Regions from separate parts of the Cupriavidus sp. 05L411 genome, predicted to be linked through region 2. Evidence: predicted binding sites of a transcription regulator. Region 2 holds the regulator's gene; the other holds the start of a gene.

Evidence for each region. Region 2 encodes FliA, which starts transcription of late flagellar genes. Its sites were predicted from a motif close to CTAAAGTTTNNNNNNNNNNNGCCGNTA; they were not measured.
Region 1: a site for FliA is predicted at 3,385-3,411, ahead of AC1DQR_RS28340 (YjfB family protein). Genes of this name have one in related genera too.

The regions. Positions count from the first base shown of each region.
Region 1 is NZ_JBFTOQ010000030.1:28,047-32,311, forward strand. Features, by position in the region: gene AC1DQR_RS28320 (Bug family tripartite tricarboxylate transporter substrate binding protein) at 1-374, shown strand, start outside; gene AC1DQR_RS28325 (SMP-30/gluconolactonase/LRE family protein) at 423-1,343, shown strand; gene AC1DQR_RS28330 (hypothetical protein) at 1,365-2,096, opposite strand; gene AC1DQR_RS28335 (S1C family serine protease) at 2,152-3,192, opposite strand; gene AC1DQR_RS28340 (YjfB family protein) at 3,428-3,724, shown strand; gene AC1DQR_RS28345 (sensor histidine kinase) at 3,786-4,265, opposite strand, start outside.
Region 2 is NZ_JBFTOQ010000005.1:196,512-208,233, reverse strand. Features, by position in the region: gene cheZ (protein phosphatase CheZ) at 1-405, shown strand, start outside; gene flhB (flagellar biosynthesis protein FlhB) at 673-1,815, shown strand; gene flhA (flagellar biosynthesis protein FlhA) at 1,812-3,899, shown strand; gene flhF (flagellar biosynthesis GTPase FlhF) at 3,913-6,354, shown strand; gene AC1DQR_RS07860 (MinD/ParA family ATP-binding protein) at 6,358-7,176, shown strand; gene AC1DQR_RS07855 (RNA polymerase sigma factor FliA) at 7,217-7,933, shown strand; gene AC1DQR_RS07850 (flagellar protein FlhE) at 7,930-8,361, shown strand; gene AC1DQR_RS07845 (flagella synthesis protein FlgN) at 8,555-9,013, opposite strand; gene flgM (flagellar biosynthesis anti-sigma factor FlgM) at 9,068-9,373, opposite strand; gene flgA (flagellar basal body P-ring formation chaperone FlgA) at 9,541-10,260, opposite strand; gene flgB (flagellar basal body rod protein FlgB) at 10,483-10,893, shown strand; gene flgC (flagellar basal body rod protein FlgC) at 10,901-11,308, shown strand; gene AC1DQR_RS07820 (flagellar hook assembly protein FlgD) at 11,323-11,722, shown strand, end outside.

The DNA of each region.
Region 1 (4,265 bases), on a different contig from region 2:
ATATCCTGATCACCGCCACGCCGACCGCGGTGCCGCAGATCAAGGGCGGCAAGGCCCGCGCGCTGGCGGTCACGGGCGCGGCGCGCGTGCCCGCGCTGCCGGACGTGCCGACTTTTGCCGAAGCTGGCCTCAAGGACTGCAAGGTCATCAACTGGTTTGGCCTGGCGGCGCCCAAAGGCACGCCCCCTGCGCTGGTCGCCAAGCTGCAGGCGGAGGTGCACAAGAGCGTGAACAGCCCGGAGGTGAAGGAGCGCCTGGCCAGCATGGGCGCCCAGCCGGGCGGCATTGCGCCGGCGGACTTCGCCAGGCGCATCAAGGACGACACCGCGCTGTGGAGCCAGGTGGCAAAATCCGCCGATGTGAAGGCCGAGTAAATGGGCAAGCGCCGCCATTGCGCAGCGCCAGGACAACAAGGAACGAACATGTACTTCAGAACGGTGCCCAGGGAGATATCCCTCCAGGTCTTCTCGGCCATGCCGGCGCATTTGCGCAAGACCGGCGTGCGCTCCGAATGGGCTGATGCCAACAAGGGCGGAGCCTGCATCGACAGCTTCCTGGAGGGGCCGGTATTCGACCCCGCGGGCAACCTGTACGTGACGGACATCCCGTACGGGCGCATCCTGCGCATCTCGCCGGCCGGGGAATGGTCGCTGGTCGCCGAGTACAAGGGCGAGCCCAATGGCATGAAGTTCCTGAACGCGCGCGAACTGGTGGTGGCGGACTATCGCAACGGCCTGTTGCGCGTCAACGTGGACACGGGCGAGGTGACCACCTTGCTGGGACGGCGCAACGCGGAGCAGTTCAAGGGCGTGAACGACCTCGTGATCTCCCGTAATGGCGACTTGTATTTCACCGATCAGGGCCAGACCGGCCTGCACGATCCCACGGGTCGCGTCTATCGCCTGCGGCCCGGTGGGCAGCTGGACCTGCTGCTGGGCAATGTGCCCAGCCCCAACGGCCTGGCGCTGTCCTGCGACGAGAAGGTGCTGTTCGTGGCGGCCACGCGCGGCAATTGCGTGTGGCGCGTGCCGTTGCAGGCCGACGGCAGCGTGTCGAAGGTGGGGCAGTTCTTTACGTTCTACGGCACCAGCGGCCCCGACGGCATGGCCATCGACAGCCGCGACCGGCTGTTTGTGGCGCATGCCAGCCTGGGCTGCGTGTGGGTGCTGAGCAAGCGTGGCGAGCCCGAGGCGATCCTCGCCAGCCCGGCGGGCGCAACCACCACCAACCTGGCGTTTCAGCCCGCCGTTGAGCCGGGGCAGCCGCGCAAGGTGTTTGTGACCGAATCGGAAACGGGCACGATTCTGTTCGCGGATCTGGACGAGGCCGGGCTGGGCGTTTGATCCCGTTGCGGCCCGCGCCAGTCACTTCGGTGGCAGCAAATCTTGCAGGTCCCGCAGGGTTGCCGCGGTGGCGGGGCCCGCGGGCGCGGAGACGGGGGGCGCCGGGCGGGCCTGGCTGATCGTATTCGTGCTGCCGGCCGGGCCATTGCCGCCGCCGGCGGCGGCATGCGGCACGGCAGCCGGGTCGAGCCGGCCATTCTGGCCCAGCGCGATCTGCGCGCAGCCGGTGAGGAAGCGGTCCTTCTTCAGGCTGTTGGTGATGTCGATCGCCAGGACTGCAGCGCGTTCCTCGATCGGGATGATGGTGCCGCCGCGGCTGAACGTGTATTTGCCTTTCCACACCGCGCGGTTCTGCCTGACATCCGTCAGCGTCGTGCCATAGTCGATCGACAGGCGGCCGCCGGACGCATTGACCACGCCCCCGCCGTTGGCGATGGTCAGCACCGTATCGGCGGCGAACGTACGCATCCTGCCGGTCAGCGCGGTCGAGTCCAGCTCCAGCCCCGAGATCTCGTCGTACGCCGATTCCACGCCGCACTGCCGGGTCACCTCGCGGAACTTGGCCGCAAACGCTGCGGAGAAGTCGCTGTTCCACCCCATGCCGGTAGTGCCCAGCACATACATGCGGGTGGGCTTGCCGGTGTAGTCGCTGGCGCGGCTGGTCACGCCGACGGTGGTCGGCGCGCAGCCGCCCAGCAGCATCGACGCCACGGCCAGCGCGACGGGGGCGCTATTTCGATATCGGTTTCCCATGTCTTGTGCCCAGAGATAAATGGCGAGGCGAGCGGCTGCGGCCGGCGCCCGCTCGCTACTTCGTGTATGAAAAGTAATAGGGACTGGTGGCGGATCGCATGACATAGCGTCCGTCGGCCTCGGTCAGCCGATAGCACGTTTGCATCACGCTGAAATTCGGGTTGGCCATCTCCAGGCAGACCTGGCCGGTTTCCGGCTCGATGCGGTAGCGCCCGGACGAATAGCCGCGGCTGACGGAATTGGTCACATCCAGGCTGCCGCTTTCCCGGACCTGCATCCAGAGCGTAACGCCGGACGGCGCGATAGCATTGATCCTGCCAAGATGCGTGAAATGGCTGGCCAGCTCGGCCCCGGTCAGTTGCCTGCCCGGCGGGCCGGCTGCGGGCCGGGCCGGGGCGTAGGCCGTGGCGCCCTGGCCAGGCAACCCGGGCTGGCCAGGCGGGAGCGCCATGGCAGGCGGGGCGGCGGATGCCGTCTCGCTACGGAATTTCTGCAGCGCCAGCGCGGACCGCGCCGGCACTTCGCTGATCCACTGCGCGGGAATGGCAAAGTTGATGTTCTGCGCGTCGGTCCGCATCAGGTAGGTAATGCCGACGAGTTGCCCGTCCGTGTTGAACAGGCCGCCACCGCTGGAGCCTGGGGAGATCGGGGCGGTGGTCTGCAGGCGGACGATGCGGTCGCGCTCGTCCTTGTTCAGCGAGGAGAGCAGGCCATCACTCAGCGTCAGCTCGTAGCCGCGCGGTGCGCCGATGGCGTAGACCTTCTGCCCCACCTTGAGCGCGGCCAGCGGCGCGATCTTTACCGCCGGGGCGGTGAGGCCCTTGGCGCGCAGGATGCAGAGGTCGCGCTCGACATCGGCGTGCACCAGGCTGGCGCCATACGTGACCTTCTCGCGTCGGATGCTGATGGACTTGCCGCTCTTGAGCACGTGGCAGTTGGTGACCAGTTCCTCCGGCCCGATCACCACCGAGCTGCCCAGGCCGAACCGCGTGCCTTGCGCGTCAAAGACGGATACCACCCAGATGCTGGGCGATTCCCGCTCATAGAGTTCGGCCGAATCCAGCGCCAGGCAATCCGTCGAGATGCCAAAAGCCAAACACGAAATAGCGACGCTTCCCGCAATGTTTTGCGCCCGACCCATGATGTTCATTCTGGTGACTGGTTTCGCCGGATTCAGCCGCCATCCTGACGGTGCTGGCTGTCTGGTCTTTCCCGGCCAAAGCGGCCAGGCTGCCTATGATAAACGTTCCGGATGCCAAGCGGGCGGCCCGCTAATGCGGCAACCGCGCTAAAGATTCCCGGTTGATGGCCGACAACATGGATGCTGGGAGGTGCGCTTTCCCGCTGGCTTCAATGCCAATCGTGGCTTCAATCGTAGCTTCAGCCGTAGCTTCGAACGTAGCTTCAATCTCAACCTCAATTTCAACCTGGAAGACCAGTCAATGGATATTTCCCTCGTCAGTGCGGCTAGCAACTCGGGCGGCGATCCGGTGCCCACCATGATGCTGCGCAAGTCGCTGGACCTGCAGGCGCAGAGCGTGGCAACCCTGCTGGGCTCGATGCCGCAAGTCAGCGTCCCGGCCAGCAATCCCCCTCACCTTGGCCAGAGCATCGACATCAAGGTCTGATTCCGGCAATCCGATAACGGAGCTACCCGCGCCCGGGTTGACATCAAACGGGTGCGGGGGGCTAAACGGCGGAGTCGGGTGGCTGCGGCGCCAGTGCAAACGTCAGCCGCACGGTCGTCCCTTGCGCCGAAGAGCGCAGGTCCAGCGCCGCCCCGATGGCTTCGGCACGCCGGCGCATATTGCCCAATCCCCGACCGTGCGCGGCAGCCTCGGGCGTAAAGCCGCGGCCATTGTCGTGGATCTCGATGACCAGGGTTTGCTGGGCGGCATCATGGTGCGCCGAGACCCGGATAGCGCTGCCGCTGGCATGCTGCATGGCATTGGAAAACACCTCCAGCAACAGGTAGTGCAGCTCACGCACCCGCTGCGGCGTCAGGTCGTGCAGCGCCGGCAGGCGCGCCACCTGCCAGTCCACCCGCAATCCCGCCGTCTCCAGCCGCGGGCCAAGCCGGTGGCACAGGTTGCCGAGTACGGTGGCCAGGTCGCCGCCGGTGTCCTGCAACGCGTCGACGGATAGTTTCAGGGCATCCAGCGCATGCTG
Region 2 (11,722 bases):
CAGTCCGGCATGGAGAAGCAGGCCGAGGCGCTCGACAAGCGCTGGGAAGCCTGGTTCGAAACGCCGGTGGAGCTGGGAGACGCGCGCGAACTCGTGCTCGACACCCGCGCCTTCCTGACCGACGTGCCGCAGCAGGCCCGCGCCACCGGCAGCCACCTGCTCGACATCATGATGGCGCAGGACTTCCAGGACCTGACCGGCCAGGTCATCAAGAAGATGATGGACATGATCCACTCCCTGGAGCAGGAACTGCTGCAGGTGCTGATCGACAATGTCCCGGCCGATCGCCGTGTGGAAGCGCCGGCTACGTTGATGAATGGGCCGCAGGTGAACCCCGAAGGCAAGGCCGACGTGGTCTCCGACCAGTCACAGGTCGACGACCTGCTCGCCAGCCTGGGCTTCTGATCGCCAGGCACGGACCGCGGCGCCGCTAGCGGCGCCGCGCCATCCTGCGTGCGCCCCTTCGCCCGGGTGCACTGCCGGAGCGCCCCCGCCGCCAAGGCGGGGGCTGCGCATCGCGCATGCCGCCCCTCCCCCGCGCGCCGCGCCCAAGCGGCGCCATCGCGCAAACAGCGCCAGAATCCCAGTCCTATTCCGGCTAATGCCCGCCGGTCTGCGCTCCGATAATCGATCCTGACGAACGGCCGCATGCCGCTTCGTAACGGAGCGGCCATGTCCGAAGAAAGCGATCTCGAGAAAACCGAACCCGCCTCAGCGCGGCGCCTGGAAAAGGCGCGCGAAGAGGGGCAGGTCGTGCGTTCGCGCGAGCTCGCCACGCTGATCATGCTGATGAGCGGCGTAGTGGGCCTGTGGACGCTGGGCGGCACGCTTGCCAACAAGCTCGATGCCGTGTTGCACGCTAGCCTGGCCTTCGAGCCGGCGATTGCCTTCGACACGACGCGCATGATGTCGCGCTTTGGCATCGCGGTCTGGGAGGGCCTGCTGGCCTTCCTGCCGCTGCTGCTGTTCTTTGGCGCGGCAGCGCTGGCCGGCCCCATGCTGCTGGGCGGCTGGATGTTTTCCGCGAAGTCTTTCGCCCCGGATTTCTCCCGCCTCTCGCCCCTCAAGGGGCTGGGCAGGTTGTTCTCCTCGCAGTCGCTGGTGGAGCTGGCGAAGGCCATTGCCAAGGCGCTGCTGGTTGGCAGCGTCGCCGGCTGGGTGCTGTGGCGGCGGTTGCCCGAGGCCATCGCGCTGATGAGCGCGCCGATCCACGAAGCGCTGCTGCACATGCTGGAGATGGTGCTGAGCTGCTCCGCGATGGTGGCGGGTTCGCTGGTGCTGGTGGCCGCGCTCGATGTGCCCTGGCAGTACTGGACCTTCTACAAGAAGCTGCGCATGACCAAGGAAGAGGTCAAGCAGGAGCACAAGGACAGCGAAGGCGACCCGCACATCAAGGGGCGCATCCGCCAGCAGCAGCGTGCCATGGCCAAGCGCCGCATGATGTCGGAAGTGCCGAAGGCGGATGTGGTGGTCACCAACCCCACCCACTTTGCCGTGGCGCTGCGCTACGAAGAAGGGCGCATGAGCGCGCCGCGCGTGGTCGCCAAGGGCAGTGACGCCGTTGCCGCGCGCATCCGCGAGATTGCCGTCGAGAACGGCGTGCCGTTGCTGTCCGCGCCGCCGCTGGCGCGCGCACTGCATCGTCACGTAGAGCTGGGCAGGGAAATCCCTGCCGGCCTGTACACCTCCGTGGCCGAAGTCCTGGCCTGGGTCTATCAACTGAAGCACTGGCACCACAGCAGCGGCCCGCATCCGGCGGCACCCTCCGATCTGCTGGTGCCTGACGAGTTAGTCGTACCGGAAAGCCAAGCATGAACGCATTGACCTCGCTGTTCAAACTGCCGGGGGGCCAGACAGGCGGGCAGATGAAGGCCCTGGCCGGCCCGCTGCTGATCATCATGATCCTCGGCATGATGATCCTGCCGCTGCCGCCCTTTATCCTGGATCTGCTGTTCACGTTCAACATCGCCCTGTCGATCATGGTGCTGCTGGTGGGCATGTACACCCAGAAGGCGCTGGACTTCGCCGCCTTCCCGGCGGTGCTGCTGTTCACCACGCTGCTGCGCCTGTCGCTCAACGTGGCCTCGACCCGGGTCGTGCTGATGGAAGGGCACACCGGGCCGGATGCCGCGGGCAAGGTGATCGAGGCCTTCGGCCACTTCCTGGTCGGCGGCAACTTCGCGGTGGGCATCGTGGTGTTCGCGATCCTGGTGGTGATCAACTTCATGGTCATTACCAAGGGCGCGGGGCGTATCGCTGAAGTTGGCGCGCGCTTCATGCTCGACGCCATGCCCGGCAAGCAGATGGCGATCGACGCCGACCTCAACGCTGGCCTGATCAATGAAGACGGCGCCAAGAAGCGCCGCGCCGAGGTCTCGCAGGAATCGGACTTCTACGGCGCGATGGACGGTGCCAGCAAGTTCGTGCGCGGCGATGCCGTGGCGGGCCTGATGATCATGTTCATCAACGTCGGCGCCGGCATGGTGGTGGGCATGGTGCAGCATGACCTGGACTTCGCAACCGCGGTGCGCAACTACACGCTGCTGACCATTGGCGATGGCCTGGTCGCACAGATCCCGGCGCTGGTGATTTCCACCGCTGCGGGTGTGATCGTTTCGCGGGTCTCCAACGAGCAGGATGTGGGCCAGCAACTGACCGGCCAGCTGTTCTCCAATCCGCGCGTGCTCTACCTGACCGGCGCCATCATTGGCATGATGGGCATCATCCCGGGCATGCCGCACTTCGCCTTCCTGGCCTTTGCCGGCGCGCTGGTGTGGTTCGGCCGCTATGTGGCACGCCGCGACGTGGCGCAGGCGCAGGAAAAGACGCGCGAGGAACGCGCTCCCGCGGTGGCGCCGGAATCGACCGAAGCCAGCTGGGACGATGTCACCCTGGTCGATCCGCTTGGCATGGAGGTGGGCTATCGCCTGATCCCGCTGGTGGACCGCGCGCAGAACGGCGAGCTCCTCGGGCGCATCAAGAGCATCCGCAAGAAGGTGGCGCAGGAGATCGGCTTCCTGGTGCCGGTGGTGCATATCCGCGACAACCTGGAACTCAAGCCCAACGCCTACCGCATCACGCTCAAGGGCGTCGAGATCGGCCGCGGCGAAGCCGCGCCCGGGCAGTGGATGGCGATCAACCCCGGCCAGGTGTCCGGCGCGCTGCCGGGCACGCCCAGCCAGGACCCGGCCTTCGGCCTGCCCGCGGTGTGGATCGAGAGCGGCCTCAAGGAACAGGCGCAGACCTACGGCTACACCGTGGTGGACGCAAGCACGGTAGTGGCGACCCACCTCAACCACCTGATCCACATGCACGCGGCTGAACTGCTTGGCCGCCAGGAAGTGCAGGCGCTGCTCGACCGCATCGCCAAGGAATCCCCCAAGCTCACCGAAGACCTGGTTCCCAAGGTCATCACGCTCACCGCGTTGCAGAAGATCCTGCAGAACCTGCTGGACGAAAGCGTGCCGATCCGCGACATGCGCACCGTGCTGGACGTGGTGGCCGAGCACGCGCCGAAGGTCAGCGATCCCAACGAGCTCACCTCGCTGGTGCGCGTGGCGCTGGGCCGTGCCATCACCCAGCAGTGGTTCCCCAACGGCGCCGACCTCCAGGTCATCGGCCTGGACGCTGGCTTGGAGCGCGTGCTGTCGCAAGCGCTCACTAATGGCGGCGGCATCGAGCCGGGCCTGGCCGATGCACTGCTGCAGCAGACGCAAGGCGCGGTGACCAGGCAAGAACATCTGGGGCTGGATCCGGTGCTGCTGGTGCCGCATCCGCTGCGCCCGTTGCTGGCGCGCTTCCTGCGCCGGACCATGCCGCAACTCAAGGTGCTCTCGCATGCCGAGGTGCCGGACAACCGAAATATCAGGATCACCGCCATGATCGGTGGCACAGCGTGAGGGGTTTCGCAAAATGAGCGTAGCTAAATTCGTGGCGGCCAATGGCCGCGAGGCTTTGCGCCAGGTGCGCGAGGCGATGGGACCGGACGCGGTGGTGCTGTCCAACCGCACCGTTGAAGGTGGCGTGGAGATTGTCGCGATGCGCGACACCGATCTCGGCGCCATCTCCAGCAACGCGCCGGTATTCACGCCGCCGCCGGCTGCCGCGGTCGCTGTCGACGGCGCCCTTGGCGACCTGCGCGGCGAGCTGCAGACCATGCGCGCCATGATGGAGCGCCAGTTCTCCGGCGTGGGCACGCACAGCCTGCCGTCGATCGGCGGAGACCCGTTGCGCGATTCGCTGTTTACCTGGTTAGTGACCGCTGGCTTCTCCGGGCAGCTCGCCCGTTCGCTGCTGGGCCACTTGCCGCTGGGCCATGACCGGCCTGCTGCCATGACTTGGATCCGCCAGGAGCTTGCGCGCAAGGTGCCGGTGCTGAACGACGAAGATGCGCTCTTTGCCCAGGGTGGCGTGCTGGCGCTGGTCGGCCCTACCGGCGTTGGCAAGACCACCACCACCGCCAAGCTGGCCGCGCGCTTCGTGCTCAAGCACGGCCCGGAACGCCTGGCGCTCCTGACCACCGACACGTTCCGGATTGGCGCGCACGAGCAATTGCGCATCTACGGCGACATCCTTGGCGTGCCCGTGCACGCGGTCAAGGACGCGGCCGACCTGCGCTTTGCGCTTGCGGCGCTGACCGAGAAGCACCTGGTGATCATCGACACCGTGGGCATGAGCCAGCGCGACCGCAACCTGTCCGAGCAGATTGCCATGCTGGCCGGCGTGCAGGCGCCGGTGCAGCGCATCCTGCTGCTCAACGGCGCCAGCCACGGCGACACGCTTAACGAAGTCGTCCACGCCTACCGCCACGATGCCACGCCCGACGGCGGCATCGACGGCTGCATCGTCAGCAAGCTGGACGAGGCCACGCACCTGGGCTCCGTGCTCGACGTGGTGATCCGCCACCGCCTGCCGGTGTACTACGCCTCGACCGGCCAGCGCGTGCCCGAGCACCTTGAGCTCGCCAACGGCGCGGCCCTTGTCGAGCGTGCCTTCCAGACGCCGCGCCGCGGCTCGGTGTTTGCCGACGCGGAAGCCGCGCGCCGCGCCATGCCCGCGCAGGACGATGGCGAAGCCACGCGCGCGGCCAGCCCCGGCGGTGCCGACGGCATGCTGCGCTCGCTGACCGACAGCGCCAACGCGGTGGGCGATTGCGTGGAGCAACTGAACGCTGGCAGCTATAGCTTTGAACTGGTCCGCTCGCTGTGGCAGCAACGCAATGAGAGCGCATCCTCGCCGCGCCTGATGGCGCAGCAAGTGCGCGAGGCCGCCTGCCGCGACCTCGCCCGCCATTGCGACCGCTTCGTGCTGTCGCTGAGCGCCACGGTGGCCACGCCGGTGGCGGGACGGCGCGCGCCGCGCCCCTGGCAACACACGCTGTTCCTGGCGGACCGCGACGGCCTGCCGCTGGCGGCCGCCGCCGCGCCCGCCGGCCGCACCGGCCCGGCGCTGCAGGGCGGCCAAGGCGGATGGGAAGCCGATGCCGCCACGCTGTGCGCTGCCATCGCCGCCGCCCGTACCGTGGTCAACGTACTCGACGCCATGCCTGCCGCCCCCATGCTGGCACGCTGGCAGCAAGCAGGTGAGCGCTGGCTGGCCACCGCGCGCAAGACCACCCGCGTGGCCAGCGGCGGGGCTGCCGTCAAGCTCGACGCGCTGGCCGAGACGCTGACCTTCCACGCCGTGCAAGACATGGACTATCGCGGCCGCGATGCTGTGCAGTGGATCGCGCAAAGCCCGGTACGGGTGCTCGAAGGCCAGGCACGCGGCGCCCGCTCCGCCGCCGAGGGCGGTACCGAGGCAGGCTTGCTGGTGTCACGCGTGGTCGACCGCGAGAACGGCCAGACGCTCGCCGTGCACTATCTGCTGTGCGACCCGGCGCTGTCGGCCGAGGGCGCACAACTGGCCCGCTGGGCCCGCTGGGCCGAAGCCGGCGAAGCGCAACTGCGCACGCTGCGCCATGCGCTGGACCACCTGGGCCAAGGCGACGGCGGCAATGAACCCGCACAGGCTGAAGCGCAGGCCTGCGCCCGCTTGCTCGCGCTGCAGATGGGCGTGGCCGCGCTGCGCCTCGAGCAGGCCAGCGACGATTCGGTCGGCGCGTTCCTGGCCCGACTGACCGGCCGTGCGCCGGCTCGCCAGGCTTGCGGCGCCGCCGTGCTGGTCGAAGGTATCGGCCGCCTGCTGGCCTTGCTCGACGTGCTGGAAAACTATCCGGCCCGCGGCGGCCGCGCCACGCAGCCCGCTGTTCAGGAAGCCCCGCCAGAGACGTTCCAACTGGGCGGCGCCGGCGGCCTGCTCGAGGCGCGCATGAGCGGCAGCCGCGTGTTCGAGACGCTGGCGCAGGGAGAATAAGCCGTGAATTCACTCGCATCCGACCAGGCGGAAAGCCTGCGGCGCATGCTGGCGCCACGCGCCACGCGCCGCATTGCCGTGGTCGCAAGCGATGCCGGTGCCGGCGCCACCACGGTGGCACTGGGGCTGGCCAACGCCCTTGCCCTGCAAGGCGAACGCGTACTGCTCGTCGATGAGGACCGCTTCGGCGCCCGCGCCACGCGGCTTGCCGGCGCCATGCCGGAAGGCACCCTGGCCGCGGTGCTGGGTGGCGCGGTGACGCTCGATGCTGCGCTCGGCAAGCGTCCCGCCGGCACCATCGCCGTGCTGCCGGGCAGCCCCCAGGCCAATGGCGACCTGCAGTTGCTCAAGTCGTTTCGCACGGTGCTCAGCGACGCCCGCAGCGATGCGGATGGCGGTTTGTCGCAAATGGCTGGCGCGGCGCACAACCTCATCGTGGTGCTGCGTGCGGAGCCGGCCTCGATCAAAGCCGCATACGCCTGCATCAAGCAGCTCAATCACTTGTACGCCTGCCGGCGTTTCCACCTGGTGATCAATGCCGCCGCCGGGGACGCCGCCGCCAATGCGGTGCTGGGCAACCTGGCCCGTACCGCCAGCCAGTACCTTGGCGTTGAGGCCAGCCCCGCGGGCAGCCTGCCGCACGATCCGCTGGTTGAGCGCAGTACCGCATTGGGCCGCTGCGTGGTCGAGGCCTTCCCGGCCGCGCCCGCCACTGCCGCACTACGCCGAATTGCCACGGGCATTGCCAGCTGGCCAATGTCTACCGATCCCCGTTCAACCCTGTCGGTGCCGATGGTGCCGACGGCCACGGCCCTGGCTTAAGCGCCGGGACCTGCAAGCTAGGACTCACGAGAATTCCACCATGTATACGATTCAGGGAAAGCTCGAACAGACTGATACCGTGACGGCGCATGCGTCGCTGGTGCGTCGTATCGCCTTGCAACTGGCAGCCAAGCTGCCTGCCAGCGTGCAGCTTGATGACTTGATCCAGGCCGGCATGATTGGCCTGCTCGACGCCGCCAAGCGCTATGAAGACACCCACGGTGCGCGTTTCGAGACCTACGCCAGCCAGCGCATTCGCGGCGCCATGCTCGACGAGGTGCGCGCCAACGACTGGCAGTCGCGCAGCCTGCGCCAGTTCACGCGGCGGATCGAGCGTACCGTGCGCGGCCTGGAGCAAACGCTGGGCCGTGCGCCGCTCGATTCCGAAGTGGCGCAGGAGCTGGAGCTGCCGCTCGACGAATACCAGACGCTGCTCAACGAGGTCTATGGTTGCCAGTTGCTGCACTATGAAGACTTCGAGCGCTCCGGCGAAGAAGACTTCCTGGACCGGCACTTGAGCGTGAGCGATGACGGCAACCCCCTCACAGTGCTGATGGAGAGCGGCATGCGCCAAGCGCTGATCCGCGCCATCGAGCGCCTGCCGGAGCGGGAGAAGCTGGTGCTGTCGCTGTGCTATGACCAGGAGCTGAACCTGCGGGAAATCGGCGCGGTGCTGGAAGTCACCGAGTCGCGCGTGTGCCAGATCCGTAGCCAGGCGATTACACGGCTGCGTTCGCAGTTGCGCGGATTGCTGTGAGCAACTGGCCCAAGCGCTTCACCGCGGCGGCACTGGCCGTGGCGTGCTGCCCGGCACTGGCAGCGCCTGGCGGGCAGGCGCTGCATAGCTGGTCGGCTTCGGTGAACGGGCCTGCGCTGTACAGCAAAGGCTTGCGCACCGTTTCCGTCCCGATTTCACCGACAGGTTATTTACCGCAGGCGCAGGGCGTGATCACGACGGTGCGGTGGCGCTATAGCTTCTCGCGTACGCCGCCGAATGCACTGCAGGCTTACCTATGCAATGCGCAACGATGTGTATTGCTTTCGGGAGCTGAGGGTCTGACCGAGGCGTTTAGCGGGGATGACGCCGCCAAGGGCTTTGTGTTCGCTTTTCAGGTGCCGGGGAAGGGCGCGTTGACGCCGGTTTTGATTGGGCAGGCCAATGCGGTGACGGTTGGGTTTCGGTGAGGGGGCAGGGTTGCTTAACCGCAACTGCAGTCCCGCTACCCCAGCCGGGCGGCAATCACGGCTACACCGAATCGTCTTCTGTTCCCGCTGGATTGCTCTGCCCTCTCCCAATTGTGGGAGCGGGGCCGGGGGAGAGGGCGGGCACTCGCAAGAACGAGAAGCCACAAACTACCCAACTCAACCGTTACCTAATTCAACCAGTCGCCAGACTGACCCCTTGCGGCCCGGTCTGCGCGCGCCCGTCGCGCCCATAGAGCGTCGTGTTATCACCCCGTTGCCGCAACGCCAGGATCGCTTCCTCGGTGAACTCGAGATGCGCATCCACAACCGCGGCATTCAGGGCATTGGCGTCGCTTGCAGCGCGTGCCGCAAATACCAGCGTCCGCCATGCGGCTTCCACCGACGGATCGATCTGGCGTCCGAACAGCTGGCCACCCGCGCCGGTGCGAATTCCCATGGCGCCCATCTGCGCCTCGCGCGTGCGCGTCAGGGCGCCCAGCAATCCAGCCAGTTCTACCTTGCGTTCCAGCAGCCCGGCAAGGGCCTGGTAATCGCCAGTCTTGATCAGGCTTCTTTCTTCGCCTAGTACGGTGGCGAACTCCTGCGCGAGCTCGGTCTCGCGGCGCAGGTTCTGGATCAGGGACTGGCTCATGGCTTGCCTATCTTAGGGTGGGGTTGGCGATGCGGCCCGTAGCAAGCCGCGGTGTCAGGCGCCGCCGCTGAGTTCGCGCAGGGACGCGAGCAGGCCGTCGGCGATCTTGCTTGGGTCGATCTTGATGCGGCCTTCGGAGATGGCCTGGCGGATCTCTTCGACCTTGGCGGTGTCGATATCGTCGTCATGGTCTTCTACCATGCGCGCGCCGATCTCGCGCACCTGGGCCGACAGGGGACTGCTGACGCGTACGCTGGACGTCTCCGGGGCAGCCGTCGATCCGGGGGCGCCGGCCACGCTGCGCACGGCGCCCTCGATGGCGTCGCTCGGCCTCGACGAGGTGGTCTGATTGATCTTCACGATGATTCCTTGCTGGGTACCTTTGGCTTATCGGATGCTTGGGCCGAAACTTTAGGTCGAATTGCGACGCCGCGGCGCCGTTTTTCCGGCCCCGGAGCGCGCGATATTGTCTCATGAGCCGGCTCATGAGACGCGTACGCAACTCCAGGCGTCGCCGTCCCGATTTCCTATTGCTGTAGCACCACCGTGTCGCCGTTGCGCACCAGCGCATTGACCACCTGACCGCTCTTGAGCCGCACCTGGACGTTGTTGCCCACCGCAGCCTCGGCCATGACCTTGCCTTCGCTGCTGAGCTGGAACGAGTCGCCCTCCACCAGCACCGTCACGTTCTGGCCCTGGCGTACGGCAATGGCTTTCTTCAGCAGATCCATCCGCATTGGCGAGCCCATGGCGATGCGGTTGGCCGCTACCGCGCCGGTCACCTGTGCGGGATCCGTCACCACCGCGCGCGGCAGCGACGCCAGGTCGCCTTGGCGGACTTCCATATCGGCCGCATCGATGGGCTCGCCGGGCATCAGGTTACGCCCTGCCACATAGTAATCGGCCACCACCGACACGCGCGCTTGCACGTAGCGGGTCCAGGGGCGCTCGCCGGCGCATCGCACGCCGACCGAGACCCGGCCCCAGGGGGACGCGCCCGGCGGCAGGAACGGCTCGGGCAGCGGGCAATCCGGCGCGCGCCCGCCCGAAGGCGGCACCACCTGGATGGTGGCCTTGCCGGGCAGGCCGGCAGTCTGGCGTTCAAGGAATTGTTCGACCGCGGCGCGCACCGGGTCTTCGGGAAACGGCGAGGGCGGCGCCGCGCCGGCGCTGCCGGGCAGCGTGCCGCCGGCGGCCAGCACGCAGAGCAGGGCGCGCGCCGCGGCGGCCCGGAAACGAGGGTTCATGTGTACATCCAGGCAAGGAAACGACGCGGACCGCACCGCGAAAGCGGGTGCCGCGTGCGTGTCAACGGGTCCTATTGTAGGCAGCCCCACGTTCTTGCTCGAGTCGAAATGCGCGGTCTTCTTTGCTCTATTCGTGCGATTGGCATGAAGGGGCCGCCCCTAAGATGGCACACCTGAAGAAGGTCGACCTTCGTTGCTCTCCCCCTCCAGCGAGACACAGACATGATTGACAGACTCGATGCGGCGTTGCGCTTCCAACAAGAAGCGCTGAGCTTGCGGACCCAGCGGCAATCTGTGATTGCCTCCAATATCGCCCACGCCGACACACCCGGCTACAAGGCGCGTGACTTCGATTTCTCCAGCACGCTGGCGCAAAGCGTCGAGCGCGGAAAGCAAGCCGAAGGCGTGTCGCTGTCCACCACCTCGGTGCGCCATCTGCCGGGCGTGACGTCTGCGTTCGCCGACAAGATGCAACTCGACTACCGCATCCCGATGCAGTCGAGCATCGATGGCAATACCGTCGAGATGGACACCGAGCGCGTCGCCTTTGCCGACAATGCGGTGCACTTCGAGTCCGGGTTGACCGTGATGAGCGCCAAGATCAAGACCATGCTGTCGGCCATCCAGCAGTGAGCACGCCATGCCCGCAATGAACATCTTCGAAGTCGCCGGCTCGGCCATGGCTGCGCAGTCGCAGCGCATGAACGTGACCGCGTCCAACCTGGCCAATGCCGACAGTGCGGTCGGCCCCAACGGCCAGCCCTACCGCGCCAAGCAAGTGGTGTTCGGCCTTGCCGCCACACCAGGCCAGAACGACGTGGGCGGTGTGCAGGTGGAGGGCGTGATGGAAGATCCGTCGCCCCCGCGCATGGTGCACAACCCCACGCATCCGCTGGCCAATGCCGACGGCTACGTCACGATGCCAAACGTTAACCCGGTGGAGGAGATGGTCAACATGATCTCGGCCTCGCGTTCCTACCAGGCCAACGTGGAAGTCCTCAACACCGCCAAGAACATGATGCTCAAGACGCTGACCATCGGTCAGTAAAACCGGGATACGCAATGACCACGACTTCCTCCACAGGCAGCAGCACCAGCGCCGCCGGGATCGCCAATACCCTGCAAAGCGGCAGCGCCTCCGCCGCTGACCTGCAGAACAGCTTCCTGACGATGCTGGTCACGCAGATGAACAACCAGGATCCGCTCAACCCGATGGACAACTCGCAGCTGACCTCGCAGCTCGCGCAGATCAGCCAGGTGAGCGGCATGCAGACCTTGAACACCACGCTGAACTCGCTGCTGTCGCAAGTCAGCGCGAGCCGCGCGATGGATTCGGCAGCGCTGATTGGCCACACCGTGATGGTGCCGGGCAATGCCACCACGGTGGCCAGCGGCGTGCCGGGCCAGATCGGCGTGGACTTGCCGGCGACAGCCGACGCGGTCACGGTCAGCGTGCTCGACA